4 regions of the Colwellia sp. F1 genome follow, and region 3 is predicted to be linked to each of the others. Evidence: predicted binding sites of a transcription regulator. Region 3 holds the regulator's gene; each other region holds the start of a gene.

Region 1 (4,075 bases), on a different contig from region 3:
TAAATGGCCGATTAGAGAGTTAGATACAATCACACCGACAATAACGGCAAGTAATGGAGAAACCATCCGTCAACTAGCTTTGTCGGGAGTTGGTATAACATGTTTATCTGGCTTTATGGTTAATCACGATATCGAGTCAGGTAAGCTCATTTCATTAATAGACTCGTATAGAATTGAAGGTACTGATAGGGAGTTGGTGAATGCTGTATTTTATAAATCGTCGGCAGCTTATGAAAGGGTTAAAGCATTTATAGACTTCATCAAGCCAAAATTAACATTATAATTAATATTATTTTGGGTTTATAGTCGCTTTGTTGACTATCAAGATGACGGTAGTTCAACTTCTAATGAACACTAAAAATAGCTCAAAAATCCATTGATGTTAATGTCAGCAATCGTATCAAAGTGACTATTGGATTGAGTGATTATTAGAAACAGTTTTAGACCGCTTTAGGCTCCTAGCTGACTTAAATTTAGGTGAGCATAATCACTAATACATTAGATATGTTTAAGGCTCATTTGAATATAATCAACTATATGAGTCAGATTAATTGCGACTTCCTCCATCGTTGGTTCGAAAATTGTCAAAATTCGCATTCTAATAATCATGTTCTATAGTTAAAGAATGATACATTAAGGATGATGATGACATGAAAGGATATCCACCAGTAATACTCGTTGATACTTGGTTGTTTATAGCGACCAATAAACATACAGCGCTAACTCACTCTAAATCACATGCCATTAATGCCATCAATATTTATTTTGGCTCAGTCGAGTTAGCATCCTTATATACTGAACAAGTTAAACGGGGAAGTGTAGATTCATTCTTATTTGATAAGATTGATTATCCCCCAGAGTTTACTGACTATATGTGAAGCTTATTAACTAAAGATTTAAAGCATCACATCGACTTTTAACAATGTTATTTTCACTTTTTTGTAGCATGGTAATCTTTTCTGCTCTACTGCATTCCCAGGCATCTACGGGATACATTTTATCCCAAGCAGCCATTAGTTGGCGTTGTGCTTTGCTCATGTTATATCGCTTATACGTATCTTCCATATATAAATATGTGCGTGCTATTCTTCCTCTGGCTGCCTCAGGCGGCTCTGCCTTACGATTTTCAATTTTCATTGCACAACTACCAAAATCACTTTTAACATCAGGTAACATGGTGAAGTTATAATTACTTCTTAAAGCATTAACTGCGCCAATGGCAGGGTAAAGATTAAACATGTCTGCTTGCATATATCTGTATTCTATATTTACTTTCTCTGCACATTTACGTCCCTTGAATGCTTTCCCTTTATTACTAAGACATTGCTCATGACCTTCACGCCATTCAGTAAAAGTACGACCAAAGTTCTCTGCTGGTAGTGCATGCTCCCATTCTATTTTTTTAGCGCGTTTGAGATATTTAGAGGTAGTAAACCCTTTAGGTGGTATCACTTCCTTCTTAATATTAAATGTAGCATTGCAATAAAGTGTTTTACGGTGGTCGTTATACACCTTTTGCTCTAATAATCTTTTGGCTTTACTAAAGGATTGTATCTCTTGGTTTGCGGCTATAGCAGGGGTTGCTATTAAAATGGCAACCAATAAGCTTAAAATTGTTTTCATTCTTCGACCTATGGATAAATTGTTATGTAAATATGCCTATTATCTTTATTGATTATCAGGCACAGCTCGATGTGAGTGGTTTACGAATTAAGTATCTAAAACCTCAAGTTTAACACTCAACTCGTTATGCTGCATTGAAGATAAGCGTCATCAATTTATCTGATGAATAAACCTTTCTAAAATTTAATAATGAAACTATACTGTATAAAAATACAGTTAATTAGGTTTTTTTTATGAAAGTGATACCTATTTATATTGAAGCAGGGATAACTGGCTTCGAGTCCCCAGCAGCAGAATATAAGGAGCTCAGCTTATCATTAGATAAGTTACTTATCCGTCATCCTAATGCCACCTTCATTGGTCAAGCATCAGGTCACTCGATGCAAGATATCGGGATATTTGATGGTGACTTACTCATAGTTGACCGCTCACTTGCTGTTAAAAATGGTGATGTGATAGTGGCTAATTTTAATGGATGCTTTGTGTGTAAAATAATAGATAAGCCACAGGCAAGATTGGTGTCAGCCTCCAAAGGTCATCTACCAGTGAAAATAAACCCTGAAGATGATTTTCAATTAGAAGGTGTTGTTACACGCTCCATTAGACTACATCATCAAGCCCCAGAATTAACAGCATGTATGCACTAGTTGATGCAGTTTCTTTTTACGCCAGTGCGGAAAAGGTATTTGACCCAAGCATCAGAAATAAGCCTGTAGTTGTATTGACCAATAACGATGGGTGTATTTGTGCTGTATGCCCTATTGCTAGGAAGTTAGGTATCCCTAAGTTTGAGCCTTACTTTAAAATAAAATGGTTTTTAGAAAAACACGGTGTTGTTGTACGCTCTTCTAACTATGAGCTTTATGCCGATTTAAGTGAACGGATGATGAATGTTATCGCACGGTATTGTGATAATCAGCACATTTATTCTATCGATGAATCCTTTCTATTATTTAAAAATTATAATGGCTTAATTAAAGATTGGCACAAATACGGTCATGAAATTAGACGAGCCATTTGGAAAGAAACCAAGCTACCTGTCGGAGTAGGCTTTGGCATAACACCCACCCTAGCCAAAGCAGCTAACCATGCAGCAAAAAAACTCAGTGGTTATAATGGCGTAGCTGTCATTGATAACATCCATAACGGTAAAATAATTTTAGAAAAGATGACTGTCAGTGATGTATGGGGCGTTGGGAGAAAAATAGCTCAGCGGTTGAATCAACAAGGTATTCAGACAGCCTACCAATTATCGGCTCAAGACCCTAAAGCAATGAGAAAGGAATTTAGTGTAGTCACTGAAAGAACAATTAATGAGTTAAATGGTATTAGCTGCTTATCGTGGGATGACATTAAAGGATCTAAACGGGAAATATTTTCAACGCGTAGTTTTGGTCAGCGTATTGTTGATATCCATACATTACAATCAGCACTAGCGACACACGGAGCTATTGTTGCTAAAAAAGTAAGGCAACAGTCCTCGTTAATTAAAAAGCTCATGATTTTTGCATCCAGCTCACCTCACGATGATAACTATTATAAACACGCAATGGTTTACCACTTTCCGGTAGCAACAGATAACAGTTGTGATATTGCTAAGGCGATTAGTATAGTGCTAGCCGATATATTTGTTGTTGGGGTTCGTTTTTATCGTTGTGGGGTTGGTGCTATTGGATTAGAAAGTAGAGAGTTTCAGCAACCTGATTTATTCATGCCTGATAATTCGAATCCAGTGTTAATGAAGTGTTTTGATACTATCAACAACCGTTATGGACAAGGGACTTTGAAACTCGGTAGTGAAGGTCAGACCGACACATGGCAAATGAAGAGAGACTTTCTAAGCCCTCAATTCACAACAAACTGGAAAGACATACCTAAAATTAGTTGCTAAACCAATAATCACCAAATCTGATAAATAGGCCCTTAAAGAATTGCCCTCTATTGTATCTTTGTTAACGTTAAACTAACAAACAATAAAACCACCCTCAGATAGCCACAAAAGCGATCATTAAACTTTTGAGAAACCATGATCATACTCAGGATAAGTTTAACTAACCTCAGATCGGGTTAAGCCTTAACCATAGCATTCTTCTCTACATCATTAATATTAAGGGTTGGCTTGTTTTCTTTAAGACAATAAGCCACTAATCCTGCAAGTAAATTCAACATAAACCCATTAGGGCTGCGATGACGAGAGTGTTCTATTTGAGAAATATTCTTTAATTGACCATTTATCGTTTCGATAATAAACCGTCTAGATAACATGGCTCTATCCCATAATGACATTGCTTTGGCTTTCATGTTACTACGTACTGTCGTTATTAAATCAACACCTTTTTCTTTTAAATCGGCTGTTAATTTTTTGCTGATATAACCTTTATCAGCATACAATTTTCCTTTGAGGTTTTTAGCTAATGCTAATACAGGCTTTGTGTCGTGAACATTGCCAGTT
Region 2 (4,075 bases), on a different contig from region 3:
AGGGGCTACGAAGCATAAATATTAATTCCATCACTGAAGCCATGCTTATGGATTTAGGTGAAAAACCATAATGGTGACTAAACGTCTGTCAGGATTTAGTTAAATAAAGGCTAAACATGGCCTAAGTTATCATTTATATAACACTCTTTTCTTGATGCTATAGTTATGTGGTTCCATTTAGGAGCTTAGGTACTATAAAAAAATATCTTTAAACTAACTAGGATTAACAGTTAATTTTAGGTATGTCTTTCCAATTAGTCGTGAACTGAGGACTTAAAAAATTCCTTTTCATTTTCCATGTGTCGGTCTGGCCTTCAGTACCGAGCTTTAAAGTCCCATGTCCATAACGGTTGTTGATATTATCAAAACACTTCATTAATACTGGATTCGAGTTATCAGGCATGAATAAATCAGATTGCTGGAACTTTCGACTTTCTAATTCAATAGCACCAACACCACAACGATAAAAACGAACACCAGCAACAAATATATCTGTCATTACCAGAGTAATAGCCTTGGCAATCTCACAACTGTTATCGGTCGCAACAGGAAAATGATAAATCATGGCGTGTTTGTAATAGTTATCATCGTGAGGTGAGCTAGATGCAAAAACCATAAGCTTTTTAATTAAAGAAGATTGTTGCCTTACCTTTTTAGCAACAATAGTACCGTGGGTTGATAGTGCTGATTGTAATGCATGGATATCAACAATGCGTTGACCAAAACTGCGTGTTGAAAATATTTCCCGTTTGGGTGATTCAATATCATCCCACGATAAACAGCTAATACCATTGAGTTCGTTGATTGTTTTTTCGGTGACTACACTAAACTCTCTTCTCATTGCTTTAGGGCATTGGGTCGATAATTGATAAGCTGTTTGAATTCCTTGTTGATTTAACCGTTGAGCTAGTTTTCTCCCAATGCCCCAAACATCACTTACCGCCATTTTTTCTAAGATGATTTTACCGTTTTGCATGTTATCAATGACAGCAACGCCATTATAACCACTGAGTTTCTTTGCTGCGTGGTTAGCGGCTTTTGCTAGCGTTGCTGTTATGCCAAAGCCAACACCAACAGGTAGCTTCGTTTCCTTCCAAATGGCGCGTCTGATTTTATGCCCGTATTGGCTCCAATCTTTAATTAGTCCATTATAGTTTTTAAATAATAAAAAGGATTCGTCGATAGAGTAGATGTGTTGATTATCACAATACCGTGATATTACATTCATCATCCGTTCGCTTAAATCTGCATAAAGCTCATAATTAGAAGAGCGCACAACAACATCATGCTTTTGTAGAAACCACTTTATTTTAAAGTAAGGCTCAAACTTAGGAATACCCAATTTTCGGGCAATAGGGCACACAGCACAGATACAACCGTCGTTATTGGTTAATACCACCACAGGTTTATTTCTTATACTTGGGTCAAATACCTTTTCCGCACTGGCGTAAAAAGAAACCGCATCAACTAGTGCATACATGCTGTTAATTCTGGGGCTTGATGATGAAGCCTAATAGAGCGGGTAACAACACCTTCCAATTGAAAATCGTCTTCTGGATTTATTGTCACAGGAAGGTGAGTTTTGGAGGCAGAAACCAGTCTTGCATGTGGCTTATCTATTATTTTGCAGACAAAGCAGCCATTAAAGTTAGCGACTATCACATCACCATCTTTAACGGTCAATGAGCGGTCGACGATAAGTAAGTCCCCATCAAATATCCCGATGTCTTGCATAGAGTGACCTGATGCTTGTCCTATAAAGGTGGCATTGGGGTGGCGGATAAGTAACTTATCTAATGATAAGCCAAGCTCTTTATATTCTGCGGCTGGGGATTCGAAGCCAGTTATGCCAGCTTCAATATAAATCGGTATCACTTTCATAAAACAAACCCAATTAACTGTATTTCTATACAGTATAGTTTCATTATCTAATTTTATAAAGATTTATTCAGTACAATCGATGGGGTTTATTTTCAATTCATTACTGTGTGTTAAGCCTTAAGTACTTAGCGCGTAAACCACTAAAATCGAGCTAAGCCTTGCACTCAATATAGATGACAGGCATATTCATATAATAATTAATCTATAGGTATACGAATGAAAACAACTATAAGCTTATTGGTTGCTATTTTAATCGCAACCCCTGCTATAGCAGCAAATCAAGAGGTACAGTCCTTTAGCAAAGCCAAAAGGCTGCTAGAGCAAAAGGTGTATAACGAACACCGAAAAACACTTTATTGTGATGCAGGGTTTACTGCCAAAAAGGAGGTAATAGCGCCTAAGGGGTTTTCCACTGATAAATATGTGAAACGCGCTAAAAAAATAGAATGGGAGCATGCAGTACCAGCAGAGAACTTTGGGCGTACTTTCAGTGAGTGGCGTGATGGTCATGAGCAATGCGTTAGTAGTAAAGGAAAGGCATTCAAAGGTCGTAAATGCGCAGAGAAGATAAATATTGAATATCGATATATGCAAGCAGATATGTTTAACCTTTATCCCGCGATTGGCGCTGTTAATGCTTTAAGAAGTAACTATAACTTCACCATGCTACCTGATGTTAAAAGTGATTTTGGTAGTTGTGCTATGAAAATTGAAAACCGTAAGGCTGAGCCACCTGAAGAAGCCAGAGGAAGAATAGCGCGTACTTATTTATATATGGAAGATACTTATAAAAGATATAACATGAGTAAAGCACAACGCCAACTCATGACCGCTTGGGATAAAATGTATCCCGTAGATGCATGGGAATGTAGCAGAGCAGAGAAAATTACTGTGCTACAGAAAAGCCAGAATAATATTGTTAAAAGTCGGTGTGATGCTTTAAACCTTTAGTTGATACACGTCACATAAAGTCAGTGAATTCGGGGTTGTAATCAATCTTATCAAATAAGAATGAATCTACATCACCCCGTTTCACTTGTTCAATGTATAAATATGCTAGGTCTATTGAGCCAAAGTAAATATCGATTGCGTTAAGGGCGTGCAATTTAGAGTGAGTTAGCTCTGTGTGTCGGTTGGTGGCTATAAATAACCAAGTATCGACAAGTACAATTGGTGGGTATCCTTTCATATCGTCATCATCCTTAATGTATCGTTGTTTAACTATAGAACATTATTTTTAGAATGCGAATTCTGACAATGGATATTTCTTCTGTGGTCTAACTGAGGCACTATCTAGTTCTCACTGGCTCGATGTTAACAAAGATACGCATAAAGAAGAAATGAAGCTAAATTCTAGCCTGTAATAGATTTTGTAAGTTTAGCCGTGAATTTTATTATCATATTCGATAATAGAAAGGCAATAGTAAACAAGGTAATGATGATATCGCTATCGGCATTTGGTTTAAAAATGCTTTTTTGAAGATAAAGAAATATCGAACTGTAACCACTCGATATGATAAGTTGGCTAGAAACTACCAGAGTGTGCTTGCACTAGCCTTTTCGCTTATGTGGTTACCGGTATGGCTTGATTAAAATATGTGCAGTAAAGATCAACACGCTATAGTTTGTCTTACGTATTTATCATCAAGAAACCATATCGTGCTGGATGCTACGCTGCGCAGAGCTGTTTTCTCCCCTATATCAACACTTAAACGAGGTCTTGTTATCTCAAGCGGTTGTTGTCGTTAGCTATACACTCACGACGCTTGAAGCAGGACATTCAAATCAAAATTGCAGTACTTTTCCGTTAAAATAGCAGCACTTTTCCATTAAAATAGCAGCACTTTTCCGTTAAAATAGCAGTATTTTTCCGTTAAAATAGCAGCACTTTTCCATTAAAATAGCAGCACTTTTCCATTAAAATAGCAGCACTTTTCCATCAAAATAGCAGCACTTTTCCATCAAAATAGCAGCACTTTTCCGTTAAAATAGCAGTACTTTTCCGTTAAAATAGCAGTACTTACTACTGTTTACATCAATTCAGTTAAATCAGAGCTATAATCAACTTTATTAAATATAAATGATTCAACATCGCCACATTTAACTTGTTCAACGCATAGAGAAGCTAACTCGATTAATACAAAGTAACTATAAATTCAAATTTGGTTAAAAATAGTTTAAGGTTCATTTCGAG
Region 3 (4,075 bases):
CAGCAAAAACAAAAAATGCCGTACTACCATTTGAGTAAGTGGTTGACAGCGGAGCATAGAAGGTCCAACCAAAATTAGGCGCACCACTGTTCATAAAAAAGGTAGAAAGCAAAATAGCAAACGCGAAAGGTAATATCCAAAAACTCCAGTTATTCATACGGGGCAAAGCCATATCTGGCGCACCGATCATCATAGGCAACATCCAGTTAGCGAAACCGGTAAATGCTGGCATTATTGCGCCAAAAACCATAATCAGCCCATGCACTGTAGTTAACTGATTAAAAAAGTCGGGTTCTACTATTTGTAAACCTGGCTGAAATAACTCAAGCCGGATTACCATCGCTAATGCGCCCCCCGTTAACAGCATAATAAAAGAGAACCATAAATATAATGTGCCAATATCTTTATGGTTAGTGGTAAATAGCCAACGTTTAATACCTTTCATTTTATGATCGTGATGCTCATCATCAAGGGATTCATTTATTATATTTGTCGTCATGTGTTACTCCCCGCCTGCTGCTTTAACATCTGAGCTTTGAACTAAATCACCCGTGTCATTACCCCAAGCATTACGCTCAAATGTAGTCACCGCTGAAATTTCTTGTAGTGTTAATTGTTTACCAAATGGTGGCATCATACCTTTACCATTGACGATTAAATTAATATGCTCTGTAATACTGCCTTGCGTTGCAACCACACTGCCCTTCAGTGCCGGAAATGTGGGAGGCAACCCTAACCCCGTTGGTTGGTGGCAGGCTGCACAATGAGCCATATAAGTTGTTTCACCTAACTGCATTAACTCCTCTTTACTCAGAGAAGCAGTTAAAGAGGCCCGCTCAGCATCAGCGGCTTTTGCGGTTAAAGCATGCTGTTCTTTCAACCATGCGTCATAATCTTCGCTCGATTTCACTTCAACAACAATGGGCATAAAACCATGGTCTTTACCACAAAGCTCAGCACATTGGCCACGATAAATGCCAGGTTTATCTACATTCGTCCATGCCTCATTGATAAAACCAGGGTTAGCATCTTGTTTAATTGCAAAGGCAGGCACCCACCAAGAGTGAATAACATCATCGGAGGTAATAAGAAATCGAACTTTTTTATTGGCAGGGATAACTAAGGGTTTGTCAACTTCAAGTAAATAGTTTTCACCTTTAGCTGTCTCATTGCCTTTAAAGCTACCATTTTGATTCTCATATTGCTCTCTTGGTGTTGAAAGCACAGAGTAATACTCAATGTTTTGATCAAAGTATTTATAGTGCCACTTCCACTGAGACCCTGTTACTTGGATAGTAATGTCGGAATTTTCATTATTTTCCATGCTAATTAGTGTATTAGTGGCAGGGATAGCCATGGCGATAAGTATAATGACAGGGATGGCAGTCCAAAGTATCTCAACCTTGGTGCTTTCATGAAAATCAGCGGCTTTTGCTCCTTTAGATTTACGATGAAATATCATTGACCAAAACATGATACCAAAAACTACAACACCAATACCAGTACATATATAGAGTGCAAGCATATGTAAATCATACACTTCTCTACTAATCGCTGTTGCTCCTTTAGTCAAATTTAACTGTGAATTTGACCAGGCCGAACTAGAAAAAAGGCTTAAAATAAATAACCCAATTCCCATCAACCTACGATGGTTAGCTCTCTTCACTCAACTTCTCCCTCATTATTACCTACTTAAGCTAAAAAATGATTTTAAATATCACTTCAAAAACAAAGGTATAAGAAATAGAAAACAGAAAAGCAGCAATGTACTTCATACTCATTAAACTGATTAACTGTTAATTTAGTTATTATTTTCAAACAAGATAGTAATACCCTATTTAAAATTTATTAAATTAACTGACGTGAAACTGCTAACTCAGCACTACATGAATGTAATAGTAAGTTTGGGTATCGAATTAGCACATCAACGTCTTTTTATTTTTATACAGTTCTTGCTTATTATTTTGTTCGATTCCCACTCTAGAATCGCTCAAAACTTGATCTACGTCAAATGGTAATTATAAAAAAAAGCTGTAGTATCAATAGAGTAAGCACTCTAAAGCTTTGGAATAGCTTGATAGATATAGCCTATAGCTTTTTTCATTGATCTTATATTTACTAAGAATTATTGGCTATATAACAAGCAAAGTGGGTTTTATTAGTTAAATCGGGTGATATATAGGGGGATAGATAAGAAAGGTGTTGCCGCCAAAGTCTTTAGCAGCAATTGATTAAAAAAGACTAAAGCAACGCAGTTTACATCCAATTACCGTTACGAATTACGCCAACGGCAAGCCCTTCAACATTGAATTCTTGGCAAGTAAGATCGACCTTTATTGGCTCAAAATTATCATTTTCTGCGACTAAATAAACAACATCACCGTCTCGTTTGTAACGCTTAACCGTGACCTCGTTCTCTACTCTAGCAACAATGACCTGACCATTTTGAATATCGCTGGTTTGATGTACTGCTAATAAATCACCATCTAGAATGCCAATATTTTTCATACTTTCGCCATTAACTCTTAACAAGTAATTGGCGGGAGGATGAAACAAATCACCATTCATTTCATAATGTTGTTCAATATGCTCTTCTGCTAATATAGGTTCACCTGCAGCAACGCTACCCACCAGTGGCAAGCCTTCTACTACATTAAATTGCTCAGCTAAACGTATGCCACGCGAAGTGCCTGGCAACATTTCTATATAGCCTTTTTTTGCCAAGGCCTTTAAATGCTCTTCGGCAGCATTAGCTGATTTAAAACCAAAAAAAACTGCTATTTCAGCTCTTGTAGGTGGCATTCCTGTTGCTTGAATGTTTTCTTTTATTAAATCAAATATTTGTTGCTGGCGCTTAGTTAAAGGTTTTAATTTATTTACGATTGGCATTAGCTTTTCCTTTCTAGGTAAAACGCTGTATTTATTCACAACTGTTATTATATACAGCCACAAGGTAAACACAAGGTTTTACTGCTTACTAGCAAGGGTTACCTATCCTACTTTACTAACGCACTCACCTTTATACTCAGAAGACTAAGCGATAACGACCCTGACTGTCTTGTCTACCCAAAAACGGCAGGGCGTCATTAAGGGCGGCAGGAAATTTAGCGCCAGGTTGTAAATATCCTTCACCTGATACTTTACCGCCTTGTGCAACATACGCGGTAAAGGTTAACCCTAAATCATTTTTAGGTGACATTACTAGCGCTAGCGTGCCTTGGTCACAGCTAATATCGGCAGTTAATATGCCTAACGGTACAGTACGAGACAGAGCAGTAACACCAGCTTTAGACCACGCGCCATTGCCTGTTGCACTAACGCATTGATTGTTTTTGCTAAAATCAATTTCCGCTGATGCAACAGTTAAGGTGACATCACCTTGCGCTAACATAGGTAAAGGTAGCGGTAGTTGTTGTGCTATTTCATTAGCGCTTATTAACATATTAGCATTGCTTATTTTTGCTTTCGTTGACGACAGTACTAGATCAAAAGCCCCTTCTGGACCAGCATTAAACGGGTCACCAAATGTGATTGATAACTTAGGGGTTAATGACAATAAAGACCAAGGGCTTAACTGTGCGCTAACCTTGTTAATAGGCGTACCATTTATGACAACTTGTGCGATATTAGTGTGCCAAATACTGCCGCTAACGCCTGAAAGGTAAAGGCTTTTTTTAACATTATTAGGTAATGGTACTTGCTGTAAAACGAATGCGCTTGGCAAGGTAGCAATTACAAAGCCAAGATAAGCGATGACAAAAATAATGCCCATGGCAAGGTTTTTTTTCATTAGTAGTCTCTGTTTAACATTTGAAATTATAAGTACTAGCCGCTAGATTTTAGGCGTTGGGCTCTAGATGCTAGACGCTATTTTTGCTTAATTTTCACATCTGCCTGAATTTTATTCAGGCACCAGTTTTTATTATTGTTATGCACAATTAACCTTTACACTTTCCAGCTTATTACCGCCCAAGCTGTAAACGCCTCACCTTCACTTCTCCTTGGTTATTGCCCTGTGTTAGGTCAATGGCTTGTACTTGTACGCCTTCTTTGTTGGTTAGGTGCTCTAACCAAA
Region 4 (4,075 bases), on a different contig from region 3:
AAAGTTAGCTCAAAATAGTGGGTGGCGAATAAAGTAAAGGCTTTTGTCTTTAGCGCTAACATCTCAGCACAAGCCCAAGCGAGAGATAGGCCGTCATAAGTGCTAGTTCCACGCCCTATTTCATCAAGTAATACTAAGCTTTTATCGGTGGCATTATGCAGTATGTTTGCTGTTTCGGTCATTTCTACCATAAAAGTAGAGCGGCCACTGGCTAAATCGTCTGATGCGCCAATACGAGTAAATATTCGGTCAACTAAGCCGATGTCGGCACAGTTAGCAGGTACAAAACAGCCAATGTGGGCCAGTAGCACAATTAAGGCAGTTTGACGCATATAAGTTGATTTACCCCCCATATTAGGCCCCGTTATTATTAACATTTTACGCTGCTGTGTTAAAACCGTTGGGTTAGCGATAAAAGCATCTGGTGTCATTTGTTCAACAACAGGGTGTCTGCCCGCAACTATATTTATGCCAGAATCACTATGTAAAGCCGGCTTAACATAATTTAAGCTAATTGCGCGTTCAGCAAAATTACTGAGTACATCAAATTCAGCAATAGCTTGGCTTAGTGCTTGTAAATTTGATATTTCAGGGAGTATTAAGTCAAATAATTCTTGATATAAACGTTTCTCTAATGCTAGAAATTTACCTTGTGCACTAAGTACCTTGTGCTCATGCTCTTTTAGCTCTTGTGTAATAAAACGTTCATTATTTTTTAACGTTTGGCGACGTATATAGTCGTCAGGTACTTCAGCTGCTGCAGTTCGACTCATCTCAATGAAAAAGCCATGAACTTTATTATAACCAACTTTTAACGAGCTAATACCGGTACGCTCTTTTTCTCGTTGTTCTAGTTGTGCTAAAAATTCACTTGCACCATCACTTAAATCACGCAGCTCATCAAGCTCTTGATGATAGCCTGGCGCAATGACACCACCATCGCGAATCAGTACAGGTGGGTTATCGACGAGCGCTTTTTCAAGTAATGTTTGCAGAGAAGGCATAGGTGCCATTAATTTTGATAATGTCTCAACATAGCCAGTATTAGCTGCTGTTAATAAGTACCCTTGTAGTTCAGGTAGTACTTGTAAAGCGTGACGTAACCGAGCAAAGTCTCGTGGCCTTGCTGAGCCGAGAGCAACACGAGAAACAATACGTTCAATATCCCCTACACTTTTTAAAATAGGGTGAACATCTAGGTGCAATTCCGTTGCAATGATTTGTTCAATAGCTTCTTGCCTAGCCGACAAAATAGTTAAATCACGCAGTGGAAAATGTAACCACCGTTTTAATAAACGCGAGCCCATTGGCGTGGCCGAGCGATCTAATATTGAAGCGAGTGTGTTGTCAGTTCCTCCTTGCAAGTTTTGTGTTAACTCTAAATTGCGTCTTGTTGCTGCATCAAGAACAACCCCAGCACTTGCAGACTCAGACACTATTGCACGAATATGCGGTAGTGCAGTGCGTTGTGTATCTTTAACGTATTGAAATAAACAGCCCGCAGCTGATAAACCTAAGAGTTTCTCGTCAACGCCAAACCCCGTTAATTCTTTTGTACCAAACTGTTTATTAAGTAATGACAAGGAGGTGTCAAGGTCGAACTCCCATTCAGGACGACGGCGCAAGCCTTTGTAGGCTTCTATAAATTGCATTGATGACAAGGTTTCAGGGTAGAGCAATTCAGCGGGTGATAAACGTTGTAACTCGGCTTGTAACTGTTCGCTTGTTTGTGGCTCAGTAATGACAAAGCGCCCACTGGTTATGTCTAGGTAGGCCAGGCCAAAACTAGGATCAGAGCCTTTTTTACTTCGTGCATTATTTTCTACAATAGCAACAATTAAATTGTCTTGTCGGTCTAGCAACAGTGCTTCATCGCTAACAGTGCCCGGTGTAATAATACGTACCACTTTACGCTCAACTGGTCCTTTGCTTGTGGCCGGATCTCCCACTTGTTCACAAATAGCAACAGACTCACCTAACTGTACTAGTTTGGCCAAATAATTTTCGACTGCATGATAGGGTACTCCCGCCATAGGAATAGCATTACCGCCTGCTTTACCACGTGCGGTCAGAGAAATATCTAATAAGTCAGCGGCTTTTTTTGCGTCATCAAAAAATAATTCGTAAAAATCCCCCATACGATAAAAGATCAGAATATTTGGAAATTCAGCCTTAATCGTAAGGTATTGACGCATCATAGGGGTGTGAGAAGAAAGGTCTGAAATTGTTGTGGTCATTTAAATGCTGCAACTCATCTAATCAATAAGGTTGTGTAAGGATATTATACTATATAGCTGATAAAATTATTTAACATTTTTAAAAAAGTACAAAGAACTAGCAACGACAGGCTCCGCTTGAAAATAGTGCATGGTAACTTAGGTTGTAACTTTTTTGATGATAAAAGTAAAAAGTTATTAATGGATTATAATCAGCTATAAATCAATCACTTGAAAGTATAGGTTTGTTGTGTTTGTAATTAAAATAAAATAAGTCGTTAAAAAACTTGATACTGTATCGTTATACAGTATACTTGCCATATCTAAACAAAATCACAGACCCGATTAGCGGAGTAAACTATGAAAGACGATAAAGCAAAAGCATTAGAAGCAGCCTTAGGCCAAATAGAAAGACAATTTGGTAAAGGGTCAATTATGAAACTGGGTGACAATACCACAATGGACGTAGAGACCATTTCTACTGGCTCGTTAAGCTTGGATATTGCTCTTGGTGCTGGTGGTTTACCTTTTGGTCGTGTTGTTGAGATATATGGGCCAGAATCAAGTGGTAAAACAACGTTAACGCTAGAGGTTATTGCACAAGCACAACGTGAAGGGAAAGTGTGTGCTTTTGTTGATGCTGAGCACGCACTTGATCCCATTTATGCCGAAAAGCTTGGCGTAAATATAAATGAACTACTCGTATCACAACCCGATACTGGTGAGCAAGCATTAGAAATTTGTGACATGTTAACACGCTCTGGCGCTATTGATATTATTGTGGTTGACTCAGTAGCGGCACTAACGCCAAAGGCTGAAATTGAAGGAGACATGGGTGACTCACACATGGGGCTTCAGGCACGAATGTTGTCGCAAGCCATGCGTAAACTTACCAGTAACTTGAAAAAATCTAATACGATGTTAATTTTTATTAACCAAATTCGTATGAAAATTGGTGTGATGTTTGGTAACCCTGAAACAACAACCGGTGGTAATGCGTTAAAATTCTATGCCTCAGTCCGTTTAGATATTCGTCGTATAGGTGCCGTTAAAAATGGTGATGAAATTGTCGGTAATGAAACCCGTGTTAAAGTAGTCAAAAACAAAATAGCCCCCCCGTTTAAACAAGCAGAGTTTCAAATTTTATACGGGCAAGGTATAAACAGTTTAGGTGAGTTGATTGACCTAGGTGTTAAAAATGGCTTTGTTGAAAAAGCAGGTGCTTGGTATAGTTGTAATGGTGAGCGTATTGGTCAAGGTAAAGCAAATGCGGCAAAATATCTGGAAGAAAACCCAGAGATGGCGAAAGATGTCGACGCTAAATTACGTGACATGTTTTTGACTAAAAGTATTGAAGCACAAAATGCTGAAGCCGGAGTTGACACTAAATCAGCAGCCAAAGCGGATACAAAAATTCTTGAAGAATAAGGTTGGCATAAGATAAGCTAAACGCTACTTAGCTTGCGGTGTTTCTTGCCGACTACTGATACGAAAAGCACAGCGCGGTAATCTTATGAGATCACCGCGCTAAACTAAATACATTGGTAAAAATACGTTCACTAACTGATTTTATTTTCCCGTAAGACAAACTTCAAATGCTAAAATACAGCACTACTTTTATTTTGGTGGTGTACCCTCACCGTTAGAAACAACTGCATCAATTTGTACCAAAGCATCTAGAGCAATATCAGTTACTCCTATAATAGTACTGGCAGGAAGTTCGTGTTTGAAAAACGTAGTCAGAATTTCATTTACTGCATCAATATCAGCAGCATTTCTCACCTGAATATTTACCTTTACTATGTCGTCCATAACGTGCTCAATGCTTTCTAAAATAGTTTTAATGTTTTCTAGACACT

The links. The regulator LexA, encoded in region 3, represses DNA repair genes until DNA is damaged. The targets are predictions, from matches to a motif close to TACTGTATNNNNATACAGTA.
Region 1: AC0UA9_RS12150 (LexA family protein) is a predicted target of LexA. The motif match lies at 1,822-1,841, and genes of this name have one in related genera.
Region 2: AC0UA9_RS16490 (LexA family protein) is a predicted target of LexA. The motif match lies at 1,897-1,916, and genes of this name have one in related genera.
Region 4: recA (recombinase RecA) is a predicted target of LexA. The motif match lies at 2,508-2,527, and genes of this name have one in related genera.

Annotation. Positions count from the first base shown of each region.
Region 1 covers NZ_JBWDLI010000011.1:153,526-157,600, reverse strand. Annotated here, with positions in the region: gene AC0UA9_RS12165 (LysR family transcriptional regulator) at 1-283, shown strand, start outside; gene AC0UA9_RS12160 (hypothetical protein) at 651-878, shown strand; gene AC0UA9_RS12155 (endonuclease) at 889-1,623, opposite strand; gene AC0UA9_RS12150 (LexA family protein) at 1,857-2,270, shown strand; gene AC0UA9_RS12145 (Y-family DNA polymerase) at 2,258-3,514, shown strand; partial or broken gene AC0UA9_RS12140 (IS982 family transposase) at 3,691-4,075, opposite strand, start outside.
Region 2 covers NZ_JBWDLI010000028.1:1,322-5,396, reverse strand. Annotated here, with positions in the region: gene AC0UA9_RS16495 (Y-family DNA polymerase) at 224-1,480, opposite strand; gene AC0UA9_RS16490 (LexA family protein) at 1,468-1,881, opposite strand; gene AC0UA9_RS16485 (endonuclease) at 2,098-2,832, shown strand; gene AC0UA9_RS16480 (hypothetical protein) at 2,843-3,070, opposite strand; partial or broken gene AC0UA9_RS16475 (IS5 family transposase) at 3,324-3,474, shown strand.
Region 3 covers NZ_JBWDLI010000004.1:300,180-304,254, forward strand. Annotated here, with positions in the region: gene ctaD (cytochrome c oxidase subunit I) at 1-499, opposite strand, end outside; gene coxB (cytochrome c oxidase subunit II) at 503-1,666, opposite strand; gene lexA (transcriptional repressor LexA) at 2,257-2,889, opposite strand; gene AC0UA9_RS05760 (type II secretion system protein N) at 3,026-3,790, opposite strand; gene gspM (type II secretion system protein GspM) at 3,963-4,075, opposite strand, start outside.
Region 4 covers NZ_JBWDLI010000005.1:36,378-40,452, reverse strand. Annotated here, with positions in the region: gene mutS (DNA mismatch repair protein MutS) at 1-2,237, opposite strand, end outside; gene recA (recombinase RecA) at 2,577-3,644, shown strand; gene AC0UA9_RS05940 (RidA family protein) at 3,834-4,075, opposite strand, start outside.